Regions from separate parts of the Vibrio sp. R15-SG3-ISO1B genome, predicted to be linked through region 3. Evidence: riboswitches for the same ligand, from Rfam matches in the RefSeq annotation. Region 3 holds a riboswitch; each other region holds the start of a gene.
What was found. A riboswitch is a leader RNA that binds a small molecule or an ion and turns the genes downstream of it on or off. The one in region 3 is predicted to bind lysine.
Positions count from the first base shown of each region.

Region 1: another riboswitch for lysine. It lies ahead of AC6R0S_RS12485 (LysE family translocator); the one in region 3 lies ahead of lysC (lysine-sensitive aspartokinase 3).
Region 2: another riboswitch for lysine. It lies ahead of AC6R0S_RS09650 (Na+/H+ antiporter NhaC family protein); the one in region 3 lies ahead of lysC (lysine-sensitive aspartokinase 3).

Region 1 covers NZ_JCBDGG010000042.1:39,770-46,192, reverse strand. The annotation lists tRNA gene AC6R0S_RS12495 (tRNA-Asn) at 387-462, shown strand; gene AC6R0S_RS12490 (polysaccharide lyase 6 family protein) at 604-2,172, opposite strand; lysine riboswitch at 2,875-3,071, shown strand; gene AC6R0S_RS12485 (LysE family translocator) at 3,159-3,791, shown strand; gene purF (amidophosphoribosyltransferase) at 4,299-5,813, opposite strand; gene AC6R0S_RS12475 (CvpA family protein) at 5,849-6,340, opposite strand; gene AC6R0S_RS12470 (SPOR domain-containing protein) at 6,403-6,423, opposite strand, start outside.
Region 2 covers NZ_JCBDGG010000033.1:9,598-16,020, forward strand. The annotation lists gene AC6R0S_RS09635 (hypothetical protein) at 1-187, shown strand, start outside; gene AC6R0S_RS09640 (inosine/guanosine kinase) at 322-1,626, shown strand; gene AC6R0S_RS09645 (H-NS family histone-like protein) at 1,680-2,087, opposite strand; lysine riboswitch at 2,710-2,891, shown strand; gene AC6R0S_RS09650 (Na+/H+ antiporter NhaC family protein) at 3,003-4,604, shown strand; His leader region at 4,804-4,940, shown strand; gene hisG (ATP phosphoribosyltransferase) at 4,990-5,886, shown strand; gene hisD (histidinol dehydrogenase) at 5,892-6,423, shown strand, end outside.
Region 3 covers NZ_JCBDGG010000035.1:16,194-22,616, reverse strand. The annotation lists gene thiQ (thiamine ABC transporter ATP-binding protein) at 1-545, shown strand, start outside; gene yjgA (ribosome biogenesis factor YjgA) at 635-1,165, opposite strand; gene pmbA (metalloprotease PmbA) at 1,273-2,616, shown strand; gene lysC (lysine-sensitive aspartokinase 3) at 2,695-4,047, opposite strand; lysine riboswitch at 4,134-4,311, opposite strand; gene AC6R0S_RS10735 (pyridoxal-phosphate-dependent aminotransferase family protein) at 4,540-5,658, shown strand; gene AC6R0S_RS10730 (PglL family O-oligosaccharyltransferase) at 5,778-6,423, opposite strand, start outside.

The sequences.
Region 1 (6,423 bases), on a different contig from region 3:
CTACTCCTAAACCCCCTCTCTTTTACTCCACAGCTTACTCACATTTCAAGCTAATTTGTTACATTCTCTTTTTGTTATGCACAGGCTAAGATCTCGCCGTTTCTCAGGCATTTTCTCGATTATCATCTGATAGAACAAGGTGTTGTAACCCAAACTCTTCACGTTACAAATTAGAGTAAAGGCATTAATTTTGACCGAAATTTTACTTGATCAGATCTCATACACACACTTATCCACAATTTTGGTGGATAAGTAAATAGAGCCCAAATGCCGCAAGGGCTACAGAAAAGTAAAGCTTTTTTTATGATTAATTTTTGCGTTTTTACGCAGAAGGAAACTTGACAGATTTTCTGGTACTGCTAATATTCCGCTCGCTTTAGAGCAATTCCCCCTTAGTTCAGTTGGTAGAACGGCGGACTGTTAATCCGTATGTCGCAGGTTCGAGTCCCGCAGGGGGAGCCAAATTCAAGAAAGCCCAGCTTAGAAATAAGTTGGGCTTTTTTACGTTCAGAGCGTTGTGAACAGTGAATATGTCACAGCCGGATGGCCGGCCCGTTCAGCGAATAGATGGCTGAACGAACCAGATTAAATTATTGAAATCGATTAGTTGATAACGATAGTTGAACCAACCATTTCTTCATTCAGTACGGTTAGGTTAGACGCACCTACTGTACCCACCGCTTTCAATAGACCTTGCTCGTCGCGCTCCATCGCTGGTGCGTCTGTAGAAACACCTTCAGGCAACTGGTCTAAGCCTTCGATTTGACCATAGAAGATATTGTTAACAAACTTAGAGCCAACCATCTGGAATTTTTCACCCTCAAATTGTCGGAAGGCGTTTGTACCATCTTCAGTTGCAATAGATAGGTTGTTTTCAAATAGCGTATCAACAGCTGGGAAGATAGTTTCAACACGTTCATCGTTAGTTAAACTTACGCGGTGAATTGCATTACTCGCAAAAATACCTTGTGTGTTGTTCACTAACGTATTGTTCTTAACCACAACGTCTTTTGGTGTCCACTGCTTTTGCAGTGTTTTGCCGTCCTTTGAATCTTTACTTAGCACTTCGCCATTCGCTACATCGATGATGCCTGTGTTCAGCACAAGAGCGCCACGGTAAGTACCTTTACCTAATGTACCTTCGATATAGTTGTTTTCAATTATGTGGTTCTCATCATAGATACGGATACCGCCTGAGTTAGCCGTGTTACCCGGTAAGATCACGTTGTTTGTCACAACATTATTATGGCCATGACGTAAAGAAATCATCGAAGTACTGTTTTTGATTGTGTTGCCATCAAAAGTGATGCCACTCGCTTTCACAGAGATAAGCTCGATCTCGCCAGAGCCGTTTTTACCGACATAACCACTGATATTGTCGAAGTAGTTATTGCGGATAATACTTTGTGAATCAAACAGTGAGTTGTGGCTGTCACCCACGCGGATCGCTTGTCTGTCGTTACGGTTGGTTCTCACCATTTTCGGGTTAGAGTTTTCGATCAGCTCCATATCTAAAGCCGTCAGGTCTTTAAAGATGTTACCTTCGATCAGAGTTTTCTCTAACTTGTCTGATGTTGCCACAACAAGCATCGCGCCGCGCTTGTACTTACCTTCAAAAGTATTGTTGGTAATCTTGTTGTTTTCGCCGCCAACCGTGATCCAACGGATGTTAGGGTATTTTCCTTTCTCATCCGCTACGTATTCGTAATCGTTGAACTTGTAGATAACAGAGTTATTTAAGGTGTTGTTTTTACCAAAGATACCAAACACGCCCATGATGTTTGCATCATGACTTTCAGTGCTTAGCGTTGCGCCCCCATCAGTGAAGACTAAGCTCTCAATTAGGTTATTGTCACCCTTAATCAAGAACTGAGTTGAACCGTTAAAAATGGCAGTTCCAGGCTCTTGAGCGACAATCTTGACGTTGTTCGCTGATAAAGTCACACGACCTAAATCGGCATAGCGACCTGGTTTGATGCTAATAACGTCGCCATCTTGCGCGTTGTTGATGCTCTCACGCAGCTCCAGCACCTCTTGTGCAGAAGCCACAGCAACACCTTGATCAACCATAACCGCTGTCGGTTGGGTAACTTGTTCTGTGCTTGCGTGGCTCGTTGACGCGCTTGCGAATAGTAATGAACCTAAAATAAATGCAATTGGTGACTTTTTCATTAGTATCTCTTTCGTAGGGTATTTGAGTATGAGGCAAGGTTAGCAACACACAAGAGGGCGAGAAAACCGATTCGCCCTTGGAATGTGGTCTGAATCGCGTCGGCTTTGTTAAACTGTGGATAAGTTCAAATAATTTAATAATACAAATAGACCATGCCATTTAATGGTTGTAAAGGGGCTTGGTTCAGGTCAGTAGCTCTCTTAAATTTTATTTTAACTTATTGTTTTTTAAATCATTTTATCTGAGATCACCTTAACTCTTAGTAGAATTTTCAAACTAGAGCATATGAGAGACTCTGCAAATTAAGGATAATTTGTAATATTAGTGCACTTACAATAACGAAATATTGATCGAGATTTTGGGAAAGATACAGAGCATGAATGAGTTGGTAATTCTTTCTGCTAGCTGGAACACTGCTAATTTAGGTTATTACGGATAACTTTTCGTACCCCAAAACGTCAAAGACCACCGTTGTCAGCGATGGTCTGTCTGCGCGGAATTGGACATAATCTTCCACCTGCGATCTACATTGTTAGATTCTCTATATGCAGAATTCGCCGCAAAGTATGCAGAATCTCGTTCGGCCCGAATTGATTTTCCCAGAGCTCCGTTGGGAGGTTTAAGCGACGCAAAAAATATTTGCAATCATTCTACCTTATAGTTTATCTTCATTTGCAAAGCTGTATTGGCGAAAATCAGTGCAGCAATGTAGAGGCGCATTACCTATCAGTAGCTCAGTTTAGGTTGACAACCATTGACCCTGAGTGAAAGGAGTCAATGCCGAAGTGCCACGGGCGTCACCCCGTAGTGCTGGGGTTGTATCGAATAGGTACAGCACTGCCATAGTAAACTCGTTAGGATGACAAAAACACGTTTTCTATGGAGCGCTACAGATGGATGGTGAGCCAGTTTATATGTGTCCCCCCAAAGCTTTGCATCCTGCATCGCTGTTCTAGTAGCCTCCATAATATATATTGAGGTAAGAATGTCTGATTTTAACTTTTGGTTATTGTTTCTAACCACCGCTTTTGCTCTAAATGTCGCTCCGGGGCCTGATCTGCTGTACATCCTGACGAAGACAATTAGCAATGGAAAAAAGGTAGGCTTAGCATCGGCTATTGGTGTATGTACCGGAGCGCTTTTCCATGTGTTTGCTGCTTCCATTGGCTTATCTGCTATTTTAGTCTCTTCTGCACTAGCATTTAGCATTGTTAAGTATGTTGGTGCGGCTTATCTGATATATCTTGCTTATCAGTCATTTAGATCATCTGGATTTGAGTTAAATGCCGATGGCTCAAATCAGAGCAAAGAAACAGCATTTGAAGCATTTAAGCAAGGGGTACTAATCGACATTCTAAACCCTAAAGTAGCTATTTTCTTTATGGCGTTTCTACCACAGTTTGTTCGTGAAGACGCAGGCTCTGTATCATTCCAGTTGTTCTATCTCGGGTTACTTGTTATTGCGGTTGCTATCGTTGTGGAAGCTGCATATGTTCTTGCGGCAGACAAGATTTCTGAACGAGTTAGAAGCAGTAAAAAACTCAGCATCTGGTTAGATCGTGCTGTCGGAACAATGTTTGCTGGTCTGGGTGTAAAGTTAGCAGTATCAACAAACTAAAAATATCTACTCAAGGAGAATGAGCGTGTACCGCAATAGTGAATTAGACATTTACATGATGCGCGTTTCCTTCTAGTTCAGAGCAAACAGGCCACCGCTACAAACGGTGGCCTTTTACGTTTTTGGGTACGAAGGAGTTCCTGAAAGCAACACTATGGGATGCTACTCCAATAAACTTCTGTCCGGTTGTGAATTTGCATAACAACTCAGGTGATATTTTCTGGGTAAGGGCATCGTTTTTGATTGGAAATGGGAGATTCCGTGCAGCGCTGTTCTGGTGTCTGCCATAACTTCACGTATCACAAACTCCGCAGCGTAACTCGTTGCTGAGTAATAGCAATAAGGCGGTTTGGGGCAGAAATGAGATAACGCGTGTTCAGCTAATTACGGCTTTAAACCCAAAAAGTAATCGCACGTTATTGTCATCTGACAGCAGCCGGATGGCGCAATAAAAAATGGTCATCCGTTGGATGACCATTAAATACGTTTACGTAGAGGGCGTGGAGGTTACGCACCTTCGTTATGCAACTCTAGGTTAGCAAGCTCTTGCTGAATCTCTCGTTGCGTTTTTGCATCATCGCTGCGCAAAGACTCAAGAAAGTCTAAGTACTGCTGATTGATGTCGCCGGTTACGTATTCACCGCTAAATACCGACGTTTCGAACTGAGAGATGTCTGTGTTGCCTAGGCCAACGGCGTCCGTAAGGTCTTCCAACGTCTGGAAAATGAGCTCATCGGCACCAATTTGCTTACAGATCGCTTCGTTGTCTCGGCCATGGGCGATAAGCTCATTGGCGCTTGGCATGTCAATGCCGTACACGTTCGGGAAGCGAATCTCTGGCGCAGCAGAGACCATGTACACTTTCTTCGCACCTGAATCGCGGGCCATTTCGATGATCTGCTCTGACGTAGTACCACGTACGATAGAATCATCAACCAACAAGACATTCTTGTCTTTAAACTCTGAACGAATCGCGTTGAGTTTACGACGTACTGACTTCTTACGCTGCTGCTGACCCGGCATGATGAACGTGCGGCCAACATAGCGGTTTTTCACAAAACCTTGGCGGTAAGGCTTTTCAATCGCTTGAGCGATTTGTAGAGCGATGTCACACGAGGTCTCTGGAATCGGAATAACCACATCAATGTCCAAATCAGCAAATTCGTCACGGATTCGGTCGCCCAGTTTCTTACCCATCTCTACACGTGCGCTGTAAACCGAAATCTTATCGATAAAGGAGTCGGGACGTGCAAAGTAAACAAATTCGAAAATACATGGGTTGAGTCGAGGGTTGTCCGCACACTGCTTAGTATGCAGTTGACCATCAAACGTCGCATAGATTGCTTCACCTGGCGCGACATCGCGCATAAAGTCAAAACCGACCGCATCTAGGGCTACTGATTCAGAGGCAACCATGTACTCGGTGCGACCTTCAACCTCGCGTTTACCTAAACACAGTGGGCGAATACCGTTAGGATCGCGGAACGCAATCATGCCGTGACCGATGATCATAGCCGTCACCGCGTAAGCACCACGAATCGCGCGATGCACATTGGTGACAGCACGGAACACATCTTCAGAGGTAACGTTACCTTTGACAGTATCAATCTCATGAGCCAACACGTTAAGCAACACTTCTGAATCAGAGGTGGTGTTGATGTGACGACGATCTTTCTCGAACAACTTTTCGCGAATTTCGTGTGCGTTTGTGAGGTTACCGTTGTGAGCTAGTGTGATACCAAATGGTGAGTTCACGTAGAAAGGTTGCGCTTCAGACGCGCTTGAGCTTCCTGCTGTTGGGTAGCGAACATGGCCGATACCCACTGTACCTTGAAGTCTTTGCATGTGTTTGGCTTCAAACACATCCTTTACTAAACCGTTCGCCTTTCTAAGACGAAAACGATTGCTATCTATGGTACAAATACCCGCGGCATCTTGGCCACGATGCTGCAATACCGTCAATGCGTCATAGATAGACTGGTTTACAGGCGTTGTGCCCACGATTCCAACAATACCACACATGTCTTAACCCTCGATTTTCGACAATGGCTGGAGCGCTATAACGCCCCAGATAAGAAACTAGATGTTGCTTGTAGGTGTTCAAAAAAAGGTGCGATGATGCGGCTGAATTCCGGTACCAACTGCGACCCTTTCCACCACTGTGAGTCTGGAAACGACGTAAACGCATCCATGAAGAATAGTGCCGCTGACACTATAAGAACACCTCGTAAACCGCCAAACACGATACCAAGGACTCTATCCGTTCCAGACAAACCTGTCTTCTGCACTAATTGAGCAATCACATAATTGACGATAGCACCGACAATCAGAGTTGCAATAAACAGAGCAGCGATCGCGGATCCGTTTCGGATCATGTCATCTTCGATATTGGTGAAATACATCGCCAATTTCGCGTAGTACTGACTGGCAATAAAAAAGGCGCCAAACCAGATAACAAGAGACAGTGCTTCTTTCGCGAAGCCACGAATTAAACTGATCAGCGCTGAGAGGCCGATCACACTTAAAATGACAATATCTAACCAGTTCATGTTGTTCTACATCTTAAGTTGGCGCGCATTTTAACAGAAAAAACGCTGACGCAAACGTTTTCTTATGGATTTAGTGGTTTAAA
Region 2 (6,423 bases), on a different contig from region 3:
AGTGAAAGAAACGTTAATGCGTTTGATGATGACGGGCACAGCAAGAGACGAAGCAATTGCCATGATGGCTTGCGCAGTCTCAATCGAAATTTTTGATGTGATGAAAAACGATGGTGAGTTTAATCTTAAACGCTATTCCGAGCACTTGGATTTGTTGCCAGATTTGAGTTTTATGGAAGGCGAATAAGCCGCCGCTAATCCTTATCGACGTTGCTCTAGGTTAAATGCGCGAGCAAACGTTTGCTATGCTAGCGGGAGTTGCCGCGCCAATAAGGGCGCGGTAGAATCGCGCCACTTTTTATCCCTTACTTTACTCTGATTATGAAATTTCCCGGCCAACGCAAATCCAAACATTACTTCCCGGTTCATGCTCGCGACCCTTTAGTGACTCAAGCGCAGGACAGCAAGAAAATGTCCCGCACCCATATTATTGGTATCGACCAAACCTTAGTGGATATTGAAGCTAAAGTGTGCAGCTCGCTCATCGAAAAATATCAGTTAAGTAAGGGACACTCACTGGTGATTGATGATGCGACGGCCGAAGCGTTATACGACGAACTTAAGCGCGATGATTTGATCACCAATGAATACGCGGGTGGCACGATTGGCAATACCTTGCACAACTATTCTGTGTTGGCGGATGACCGTTCGACGCTACTGGGTGTCATGAGTCAGGACATCAAGATCGGCAGTTACGGCTATCGTTATTTGTGCAATACCTCCAGTCGAATGGACTTGAATTATCTGCAAGGTGTCGACGGCGCGATTGGACGCTGCTTCGCGCTGATCACCGAAGACGGGGAGCGTACTTTTGCCATTAGTGAAGGGCAGATGAACCAGCTTAAACCAGAGAGCATTCCAGAAAAAATCTTTAAAAATGCCTCTGCACTGGTGCTGACTGCGTATTTGGTGCGCTGCAAAGCGGGCGATCCGATGCCAGAAGCGACCATGCGCGCTATTGAGTACGCGAAAAAGCACGATGTACCGGTCGTTCTCACGTTAGGGACTAAGTTTGTCATCCAAGATGACCCGCAGTTTTGGCAGCAATTTTTGCGCGATCATGTCACCGTTGTAGCGATGAATGAAGATGAGGCGCATGCGCTCACTGGGGAGAGCGACCCGCTTGCGGCATCAGACAAAGCCTTGGAGTGGGTCGATTTGGTGCTGTGTACTGCTGGGCCACTTGGCTTGTTTATGGCCGGTTATACCGAAGAAGCAGCCAAACGTGAAACGTCATTGCCTTTGTTGCCAGGTAGTATTGCGGAATTCAATCGTTATGAATTTAGCCGCCCTGCATTAAAAGATAATTGCGATCAAGCGATCAAAGTATATTCTCATATTTCACCATACATGGGTGGTCCGGAGAAAATTAAAAACACCAATGGCGCCGGTGATGCGGCATTGTCTGCGTTGTTGCACGATATGGCCGCGAATAAATACCACAAAGAAAATGTGCCCAACTCGAGTAAACACGCGCATGCGTTTTTAACTTATTCTTCCTTTTCACAAGTATGTAAGTATTCCAACCGTGCCAGTTATGAGGTATTGGTTCAGCACTCTCCACGTCTTTCGAAAGGTTTACCAGAGCGAGAAGATAGCTTGGAAGAAGCCTACTGGGAACGATAAACGAAAAAAAGCGCCGAAAGGCGCTTTTTTTTTGAACTAACTTACATCGAAAGTTAGATCAGGAACTCTTCTAGGCTCTTGCCTGCATCCAATTGCTGTTGAATAGCAGATGGGGTGCGACCCTGACCTGTCCAAGTTTTAGTTTCTCCGCTTGCATCCACGTATTTATATTTTGGTGGACGAGGTGCACGTTTCGATTTTGTTTTGGTTTTTGTTTCACCAGCAAGCGCAGAGTAAAGGGCATCAATATCGATACCTTCTTTAGAAATTTGCTCAGCAATGGCAGCCAGTTTGGCTTCTTGCTCTGCCGCTGCTGCACGCTGCGCTTCTTCCTCTTCTTTACGCTCAGTAAAGACTGTCGTTAATTTGCTTAGGGCGTCTTCCAGTTGCTCAAGAGTCAGTTCACGTGCTGCTGCACGAAGACTACGAATATTTAATAGTGTTTTTGTTAGTTCAGACATAACATCTCTCATTGTTATCTTATTTAAGAGTATTTCTTAAATACTAATCCTGATATTTAAACATTACAATCCATTCTTAGCAGAATGCGATAAATTTATTGTTACTGTCAGCCAAATTTACCTTTCTTTACTTTATTGGAGCGATCATTCGGCTAAGTCTTGTTTTGACGCTCAGATTTAATAATAGAGTTTCATATCTATTATTAAACGTTTCTTATCCTGACGGTACTGTTTAGATAAAAGTCGCCGAAATCAGCATGAGAACGAATTTTCCTAATAGTTGGCATTATAATGTCGATATAGTTCAAATGAACCACCTCAATACGTTTTCTTTTACGATTTCGATCACAGCACATATTTCGACTTCGAGAAAGTGCTATCTATTTGGCATTGCAGTCAACACCGAGTTTTTAATGTCCCGGGCGTTGAACGTCAGCACAGTGTGAAATGTCACCAAATTGAGAGTTGGCTTCCCGTTTGTACCATCGCTAAGCAATAAAAGTGACAACAAAACGAGCCAAATTGTTGAAATGCAGTTTTAGATGGGTACAATGGCGCCACCTAATGCATGACTACAGTAAAACCTTTGTTAATTTGATGTTTCATTGGTTGATTATTTTGGTTGTGCGGTAGAGGAGCGGAATAAAATAGTAGCGTTTGTTGGGGTGATGCCAATGAGCATGCGTGAAAGGTTATCTCGCCGAAGTGGGCTTCCCTATCAAAGGAGTTCGCTGGGGTTAGTCTCGAAAGGGCTAACACTGCCATAGTCTATAATGTGTAAAACTATGGAGCGCTACTGTAGGGTTGGGTGAAGTGTCTACTTCCCTGTCGCTAAGTTCAACATTATCAACGGCCGCGTGCGGTTGACTAATCTGCAGTAGATCTCTAACCATTTATTACTGGTTTTTGAAGATCATGAATTTAATTGATTTTGCCTCATCTCCTTTATCTCTTTTGCCACCACTCGTGGCGTTGAGTCTTGCGATCATTACGCGTCGCGTTCTTGTGTCTCTCGGTGTGGGTATCGTTTTAGGTGCCGTATTGCTTAACGACTATTCGTTTGCGAGTGCGTCGGGTTATCTTGCGTCAACCGTATCGGGCGTTTTCGTAGAAGACGGTGGCCTCAATACTTGGAACATGAGTATTGTCGGCTTCTTGCTTTTGCTCGGTATGATGACAGCACTGCTGACGCTCTCAGGCGGCACTCGCGCATTCGCTGAATGGGCGCAGTCTCGTGTGAAAAGTAAGCGCGGTTCAAAACTGCTTGCTGCGTTTTTGGGCGTGTTCATTTTTGTCGATGATTACTTTAACAGCTTGGCGGTGGGCGCGATTTCTCGCCCAGTCACGGACCGTTTTTACGTCTCTCGCTCTAAGCTGGCTTACATTCTCGATTCGACCGCTGCCCCTATGTGTGTCTTGATGCCCGCATCAAGCTGGGGTGCCTATATTATGACCATCATTGGTGGCATCTTAGTCTCTCATGGCATCACAGAGTATTCCGCGTTGGGCGCTTACGTGCGTTTGATTCCGATGAACTTCTATGCGGTATTTGCGCTGTTGATGGTGTTTGCTGTGGCTTGGTTTGGTCTCGACATCGGTAAGATGCGCAGCCATGAAATTGCGGCGTCTCAAGGCCGCGGCTTTGACAAGGATGCAGAGAACGACACCAAAGAAGCGCACGAGCTCAATGAAGAGCTGGATATTCGTGAAAGCGAAGGCGGACGCGTCCTTGATTTGGTTTTGCCTATTGTGCTGTTAATCATTGCAACGGTCGCGGCCATGCTTTACACCGGTGGTCAAGCGCTTAAAGCGGATGGTGAAGCGTTTAATCTGCTGGGCGCTTTTGAAAACACCGATGTAGGTTTGTCTTTGATCTACGGTGGTATTGTGGGTTTGGCAACCGCGCTGTTTACGGTGGTTAAGCAACGCATTGCGACCATCGAAATTGCTCGTACACTGTGGATTGGTGCGCGCTCAATGTTTGGTGCGATCCTCATTCTAGTCTTCGCGTGGACCATTGGTAGCGTGATTGGTGACATGAACACGGGTAAATACCTGTCAACGCTGGCGCAAGGTAGCATCAACCCACATTGGTTGCCGGTTATCCTGTTCTTGCTCTCGGGCTTGATGGCGTTCTCGACCGGTACCTCTTGGGGTACATTCGGTATCATGTTGCCGATTGCGGGTGATATGGCTGGAGCGACAGATATTGCCTTGATGTTGCCAATGCTGAGTGCGGTGCTCGCCGGTTCGGTCTTTGGTGATCACTGCTCACCGATTTCGGATACCACGATTTTGTCTTCGACGGGTGCTCGTTGTAATCACATTGATCACGTCTCGACTCAGTTACCTTATGCGTTATCTGTAGCAGCGATCTCTTGTGTCGGCTTTATCACTCTCGGTATGACGGCGTCGGTCGGTCTCTCATTTGCGGTCGCCAGCGTGGCGTTTGTGGCCGTGTGCGCGGTGCTTTCAATGATGTCTAAGTCGAAGCTAGCGAGCTGTGCGACGTCATAAAACGATAGACAGTTCGTATCTAACTGACAGATTCTATTGATTATTTTAAGGAGGCTTTGGCCTCCTTTCTTATTTGTCTAATACAAATAAGAAAAAGTTGAAATTAAAGGTTGAAAAGATCCCTGAGCTTGGTTAGTGTGGTCAGCAACCAAGCGAGCTAAGAGAGCTTTATAAGTATGCGCAATTTTGTAATGAACATTCATCATCACCATCACCCAATCTAGTCTTTCGGGAGATGTGCGCATACCCGGGAGATAGGAAACTCCCGGAGGCAAAAAATCACAAATATAATGATTTATGACCCTCGGGAGACAAACCTTCCGAGGGTTTTTTAGTTTTTAAGTCTAACGTTTTGAACGATTTCGAACACAGGGATACAAGAGTCATGCAAACACAACGCCTAAGAATCGCCATTCAGAAAAAAGGTCGTCTAAGTAAAGAGAGCCAAGCACTGCTGAAAAAGTGTGGTGTGAAATTTAACGTCATGGGTGAAAAACTGGTGGTTCACTCAGAGAACATGCCAATCGATTTGCTGCTTGTGCGTGACGACGATATCCCAGGTTTGATCATGGACGGTGTGGTTGATCTTGGTTTCATTGGCGAAAACGAATTGGAAGAAGTCCGCCTAGACCGCAAAGCATTGGGTGAGCCTAGTGAGTTTGTGACATTGCGTCGTCTCGATTTTGGTGGCTGCCGTCTTTCTATCGCGATTGATAAGGATGAAGAGTACAACGGCCCGCAAGATTTGGCCGGTAAGCGTATCGCTACCACCTATCCACAATTGTTAAAAGCCTACATGGATGAGCAAGGCGTACCGTTCTCAACCTGTATGCTTACCGGTTCTGTTGAAGTCGCGCCACGCGCTGGCCTTGCAGATGCCATCGCTGACCTAGTGTCTACCGGCGCTACTTTAGAAGCGAACGGCCTAAAAGAAGCGGAAGTCATTTTCCAATCAAAAGCGACCCTTATTCAGCGCAAAGGTGAGTTCGCACAAGATAAAACCGAACTGATTGATAAGCTGTTGACCCGTATGCAAGGCGTTCAGCAAGCGAAAGAGTCGAAATACATCATGCTGCACGCGCCAGCGGACAAACTTGAGCAGATCAAATCGCTCCTTCCGGGCGCAGAAGATCCAACCGTCTTGCCGCTCTCTGCTGATAAACAAAAAGTGGCCGTTCACCTTGTGAGTACCGAAAACTTGTTCTGGGAAACCATGGAACAACTCAAAGAGCTTGGTGCTAGCTCAATTCTAGTACTTCCAATTGAGAAAATGATGGAGTAAGGGCGATGAGAACAGTTGTTTGGCAATCATTGAGTGAATCTCAACAAGACTCTATTTTAGAGCGCCCTGCCATTACCGAAGGGGCGAATATTACCGCCGCGGTGTCTGAGGTTATCGCACAAGTAAAAACGCAAGGCGATGCCGCTCTACTGGCGTTGACGGAAAAGTATGATCGCGTCAAACCAGAGTCGATTCGAGTCTCAACTCAAGAGATTGAGGCGGCGTCAGAGCGCTTAAGCGAAACCATGAAGCAAGCGCTTGAGCAAGCGTACGCCAATATCGCTAAGTTTCACAAAGCCCAAAAGCCACAGCCTATTAAAGTTGAAACGCAACCTGGTGTTGTGTGTGAACAAGTGACTCGAGCGATTCAGAAAGTCGGTCTTTATATCCCAGGTGGCAGTGCGCCACTGCCATCGACCGTATTAATGCTCGGCGTACCGGCTAAGATTGCGGGTTGTCGTAAAGTGGTACTCTGCTCACCACCACCGATCGCAGATGAAATCCTCTACGTGGCGAAGCTGTGTGGCATCGATGAAG
Region 3 (6,423 bases):
CGCAAGGTCAAACGCTCAACGGGCTGGCGCCTTATCAGCGTCCATTTGCGATGTTGTTTCAAGAGCACAACTTGTTTGCTCACCTTACCGTGTCGGAAAATATCGGCCTTGGATTGGATCCCGGCTTGAAGTTGTCTGCAACGCAGAAACAGGCGGTAGTGCAAGCGGCGCAGCAGGTGGGGGTGGCGGAGTATTTGTCTCGATTGCCGCATGAGCTCTCTGGTGGCCAGCGTCAACGGGTTGCGTTAGCGCGCTGCTTTGTACAGTCTGCGCCGATATGGCTGCTAGACGAGCCCTTTTCAGCGCTCGATCCTTTGCTCAGGTTAGAGATGCTATCACTGGTCAAACAGTTGGCGAGTGAGCGTGATATTACGGTAGTAATGGTGACGCACCACTTAGGTGATGCCAAAGCGATCGCCACGCATTTTGCGTTTGTATCACAAGGTCATGTCGCAGCGACTGGGCCGATTTCAGAGCTAGCGGCGACCCACTCGGACCCTAGCCTCGGCGCATTTGTTCAGGCGGCCACCACGGCGCACAACTGAGCGCTATAACAATGGGCTAGAAAGCAGAGATAAAAAAAAGCGGATAAGTGTGCACTTATCCGCTTCAATCATCACTGAGTAAGAGCGTGTTATTGTGGCTCTTCACTGCTCAATGCTTTGAGGATCTGGAAAATCTCTCGATACGCTTTAGCTGGCTTGTTGGCTTGCTTTTCTTTGTTCGCCTGACGAGCAAGCTGACGTAAACGCTGACGGTCCGCATCCGGATACAGCGTCAATACCTCTTCAATGGCGCTGTCGCCCTCTTCCACCACACGGTCACGCAGTTGCTCTAATTTGTGCAGCAGCGCCGTGGTTTGAGAGTGCTTGTTACGGACTTTATCCAGCGCCGCTTGAATTGGCTCTGGGTCTTCGTGACGCATCAATTTGCCGATAAACTGCAACTGACGACGGCGCGCTTCGTTTTTAAAACGCTGCGCATCGCGAATCGCATCGGCCAAGTCTTCGCTGAGTGGAAATTTTTCCAACACAGAGGGCTTGAGGTTAACGAGCTCTTCACCCAGTTTCTGCAGCTCTTCCATGTCACGCTTCAACTCGGATTTACTTACCCAGATGATCTCTTCTTCTGGTTCCCATGGCGCTTTTTGATTTTTGCGAGCCATTTTCATACCTTCATTTGAACGTCTATTTCTCTATTTTAACAAGAATCATGGGGAGAAAGCGAAATTCTTGTTATCCTAGCGACAAAGCAACGACTGATGAAGAGAATATGGACGTAAAAAAGCAAGTGGCACAGCAGCGTATCGAGCTTGAAGCTGCCGTCGCGAAAGCGTTAGAGATGGCGGGTGAAAAAGCGGATGCCGCGGAAGTTGCCATCAGTAAAACCACAGGTTTAAGCGTATCGACTCGCATGTGTGAGGTCGAAAATGTGGAGTTCAACAGTGACGGTGCACTCGGTATTACCGTCTATAGCAATCAGCGTAAAGGCAGCGCCTCAACGTCAGACTTAAGCGAAAAAGCGATTCAACAAACGGTATTGGCGGCACTCGATATCGCTCAATACACATCAGAAGATCCGTACGCAGGCCCAGCACCGGCTGAACTGATGGTCAAAGATATTCCCAACTTGGATCTGTTTCACCCCGATACGCCTGACCCTGACTACGCGGCAAAAATGGCGATTGAAGCGGAGCAAGAAGCGCTCAGCTACAGCGATAAGATCAAGCAAAGTGATGGCGCCAGCTACGATAGCCACTATGGCGTCAAAGTGTACGGCAACAGCCACGGCTTACTGGCGAGTTATGCCTCAAGTCGCCATAGCATCAGTTGCTGTGTGATTGGTCAAGGCCAAAACGGTGAAATGGAACGTGACTACAGCTACACAGTGGCGCGTCACAAAGACGACCTGTGGACGCCGAAATCCGTGGGCCTGAGCGCAGCGGAGAAAACCGTCAGTCGTTTAGACGCGCAGAAGCTCAAAACCGGTCAGTACCCGATCATGTTTGCGGCGGATGTCGCAACGGGTCTACTCGGTCACCTTGTGATGGCGATCAGTGGTGGCAACTTGTACCGCAAATCCTCGTTTCTTCTTGATCATCTTGGTCAGCAAATTCTACCTAGCTGGTTCCAAGTCGACGAGCGTCCCCATGTGTTGCGTGGTCTAGCGTCAAGCCCGTTTGATAGCGAAGGCGTTGCTACGCAAGATAGACAAATTATCACTGACGGCGTGTTATCCACTTACCTATTGACCAGCTATGCGGCGCGTAAAATGTCGATGACGCCAACCGGTCATGCGGGTGGCATCCACAACTGGTACGTGCAATCCACAGGGCAAGATTTTGAGAAAATGCTTAAGGCGCTGGACACCGGCTTTTTGGTTACAGAAGTGATGGGGCAGGGTGTGAATATCGTGACGGGCGATTACTCGCGCGGCGCAGCCGGTTTTTGGGTTGAGAATGGTCAAATCCAATTCCCCGTCTCTGAGGTGACCATCGCAGGCAATCTCAAGCAGATGTTCAACCAAATAGTGGCTGTCGGCAGTGATGTGGAAACCCGTTCGCAGATTCAAACCGGTTCTATCTTGCTTGAGTCAATGAAAGTGGCGGGCGAATAAGCCTCACTATTTGACTTAGCGATGCTTCAGCGACGAAACACGAGAGTGCTTCGTCGCTGATGTGTATTTATAGTGCTGTTAGCGCTCAAACAGCTCGACATGCAACTTCTGAATCGCTTGTTTGGCTTCTGATTCACGCAGTAAGAAACAGAGGTTGTGCTGGCTAGCGCCGTAACAAATCATTCGTAAGTTAAAGTCTTCAAGTGTACCAAATACTTGTTTTGCATAACCTTTGCTCTCGCTCATGTTGTTACCAATCAAGGCGACGACGGAGAGGTTGTGTTCCACTTTCACACTGCACAGCTCTTCAAGCTCTTCACGCGCAGCTTGAGGTAACGATGGCGCACCGCCAGAGGTACCTGTTTGATCAAGCGTTAATGAGACACTGATTTCAGAGGTGGTGATCAAATCGACCGAGACCTTATGCTTGGCCAAGATCTCAAACACTTTGGCTAGAAAGCCGTAAGCATGGAACATTTTCGCGCTGCGCAGCGTCACCATGGTTTGGTTGTTACGTAGGGCTAGGGCGCGAAACAGCGGTGAGCTTTCCACTTGATGACGAATCCAAGTACCGCCTTGCTCTGGCGCTTTAGAGGAACCGACAAACACCGGAATATCATGGCGCAGAGCAGGGACTAGGGTCGAAGGGTGCAGGATCTTGGCGCCAAAATTCGCCATCTCTGACGCTTCGCTGAAGCTAATTTCTGCAATCGGTGCCGCATTCGGGGCAATACGCGGGTCTGTGGTGTAGATTCCCGGTACATCAGTCCAAATTTCTAAGCCAGAGGCTTGCACTGCCTCGGCAATCAAAGCCGCACTGTAATCACTGCCACCACGGCCAAGGGTAGTGGTGTTGCCTTCTTCATCGGAACCAATAAAGCCCTGTGTCACCACAACGTGCTCGCGGCACAGTGGCAGCAAGGTGTCACTGGCAAGCTCTCGAATGGCGGCAAGATCCGGTTCTGCGCGGCCAAAGTGGCTGTCAGTGCGCAGTACATCACGAATATCAAAGCGTACCGCGTTGATGCCGCGCTCAATCATTAGTTGGGTTAAAATGTGGGTCGACATCAGTTCACCACACGCAACAAGGTGATCAGTCAACTTATTGCTGGCTTGAATCGAGGCCGCTTCCGCAAGACTGGTGACCGTATCAAGCAGACTGTACACTTCACTCGCCGCATGGGTTGGATCATTGAGTTGATTAAGAATCGCATCATGAATCTCAGCGAGCTGAGTCAGAATATCGCTGCGTTGCTGCTGATCTTGTACGCCGTTCGCCAGCGCGATCAATAGATTTGTTACCCCTGAACAGGCACTGCTGACCACCAGTTTTGTCTCTGGATTGTTCTCAACGACCGCCGCACAACGGCTCATCGCTTCAAAGTTTGCAACACTTGTCCCACCAAATTTAGCAACGTTAAAATTGCTCACGGCATTTCTCCCACAACTTCCTGAATATTGAGTCTTTCCTTTGCGTGAGGTGAGGATGAGCGAGAGTAGAGGTAGGTATAGAGTACGACCTCAGAAGCTCATCACCAGACAGCGCTGATGACAGTTGATGGGACTCAACCCAAGTCAACCGACAGACTTAAACCACAATATAAGCCTACCTCGGCACTACTCCCCCTCAGAATGTTGTTTTGGAATTGTGGCTCCACAACATGCCTACCTGGGTAGTGCTCCTCTTCTGCAAAAAGCATAATTGTTTGTACAACAGGGTGACGAATTGTCTTGCCACCGCTTTCGCATTGAACGTGTTTATCCTCTTAATGTCAATGCGAAATTTACGGGTTAAAGACGATAGGTTCGGTTTGTGAGACTGGTATGACCTGTCGACTTTTTGCGCATTGCTGCGCTGGATGAATTCGATTATGGTGAAGAGATAACAACAAGAACACCCTCATGATTCAAAAGGAGTTGCCAATGACTTACCAAAGTTTTATCCCCCCTCGCCGTATTTTGATGGGCCCTGGTCCATCCGATATTTCCCCACAGGTACTGCAAGCTTTGAGCCGCCCGACGGTGGGCCACCTTGACCCGCTTTTTATCCAGATGATGGACGAACTCAAGCAGCTGCTTAAATACGCCTTTCAGACCAACAATGAGTTTACGATTGCTGTCTCGGCACCAGGCAGTGCAGGTATGGAGACCTGCTTTGTTAACTTGATTGAGCCGGGGGACAAAGTCATCGTCTGCCGAAATGGCGTGTTTGGCGAGCGCATGCGAGAAAACGTGGTGCGCTGCGGCGGTGAAGCGGTGCTGGTCGATGATGACTGGGGAACGCCGGTCTCGGTAGAGAAAGTTCGTGATGCGTTGCAGGCGCATCCTGATACCAAGCTCCTCGCGTTTGTCCATGCAGAAACGTCGACAGGGGCATGCAGTGATGCGAAGACGCTGGGCGCGCTTGCTAAAGAGTTCAATGTGTTGTCGATCGTCGATGCGGTGACGTCATTGGGTGGCGTGCCACTCAAAGTCGATGAGTGGCAACTTGATGCGGTCTACTCGGGCAGTCAAAAGTGCCTCTCTTGTACGCCGGGCCTCTCTCCTGTGACCTTCTCCAGTGCAGCGATTGAGAAAATCACCGCCCGTCAAACCCCGGTGCAAAGTTGGTTTTTAGACCAAAGTTTGGTACTCGGTTACTGGAGTGGAGAGGGCAAGCGTAGTTACCACCACACAGCGCCCGTCAACAGTCTCTATGCACTGCATGAAGCTTTGCTGATGCTCAAAAATGAAGGGTTAGAAAACGCGTGGCGTCGCCATCAGCAGATGCACAACAAGCTCAAGACCGGCTTATTGGCGCTCGGCTTTGAGTTTGTGGTGGAAGAGTCCGCACGCTTGCCGCAACTGAATGCGATTTATGTTCCTGAGGGGATTGATGAAGCCCAAATACGCAGTCACCTCCTTGATACGTACAATCTGGAAATTGGTGCCGGGCTTGGCGCATTGGCGGGCAAGGCGTGGCGGATTGGCCTAATGGGCTATGGTGCGCGGGAGGAGAACGTCGCACTCTGTTTACAAGCGCTTAAAGAGTCGCTCGGATAGAGTCGCTCGGATTAGAGTCGCTCGGATTAGAGTCGCTCGGCGAATAATTTGCCCTGTTAATGATTGCAGATGGCTCTCCAGTTCGGAGAGCCTTTTCTTATCTACTTTTTGTTTTCTTTTTATTCTTCGTCTGTACGAAGCAGTGCGTCGGTAGTCGGTGGCACGTATTGCACGTCTGAGAAATCGCGCCGAGGAAACAGGAATTGCGCTTCGGCTCGGATTTGTTCCGCCTTTTCACTGTCATTCAAACCTTGGTAGGCCAGAATTAAGTTGTTGTAGAATGCCGGTCTTGGTTTGTGGGTAATCACGCCCAGCGACCAATCCACATACGGTTGAATAAATTCAGGGTTTTGCTGGTGCAGGCCAATATTGAGATAGGTGCTGTAGATGTCCCAGTCAAAACGCTCCTGCCAGACAATCGGGTTACTGACTCGGTTAAGGATATCCGGATCTTTCGGTTTGGAGAGCTCAAACTGCGTCAATATGTAGTTGGTGTGCAACGTGGTGACCATGTAAAACGACGTCACCAATGGCAAGATCAAACTTGCTACGCGCAGTCCGGTCTGCGATACGATGCTCAATCGCGCATATCGGTAGGCGCGCTTACGTTGGTCGACCCAGTAAATCAATAGGATAAAGGTTACCCAATGAATCGCTGAGTGATAAAACGGATATTCTAATTGGGTGTGGAGCACGATGGGGATAAAGAGCGAAAAAATCGCCAAACGTGTGCCATTCTTCGCTGCGTAGATACGATACAGCACC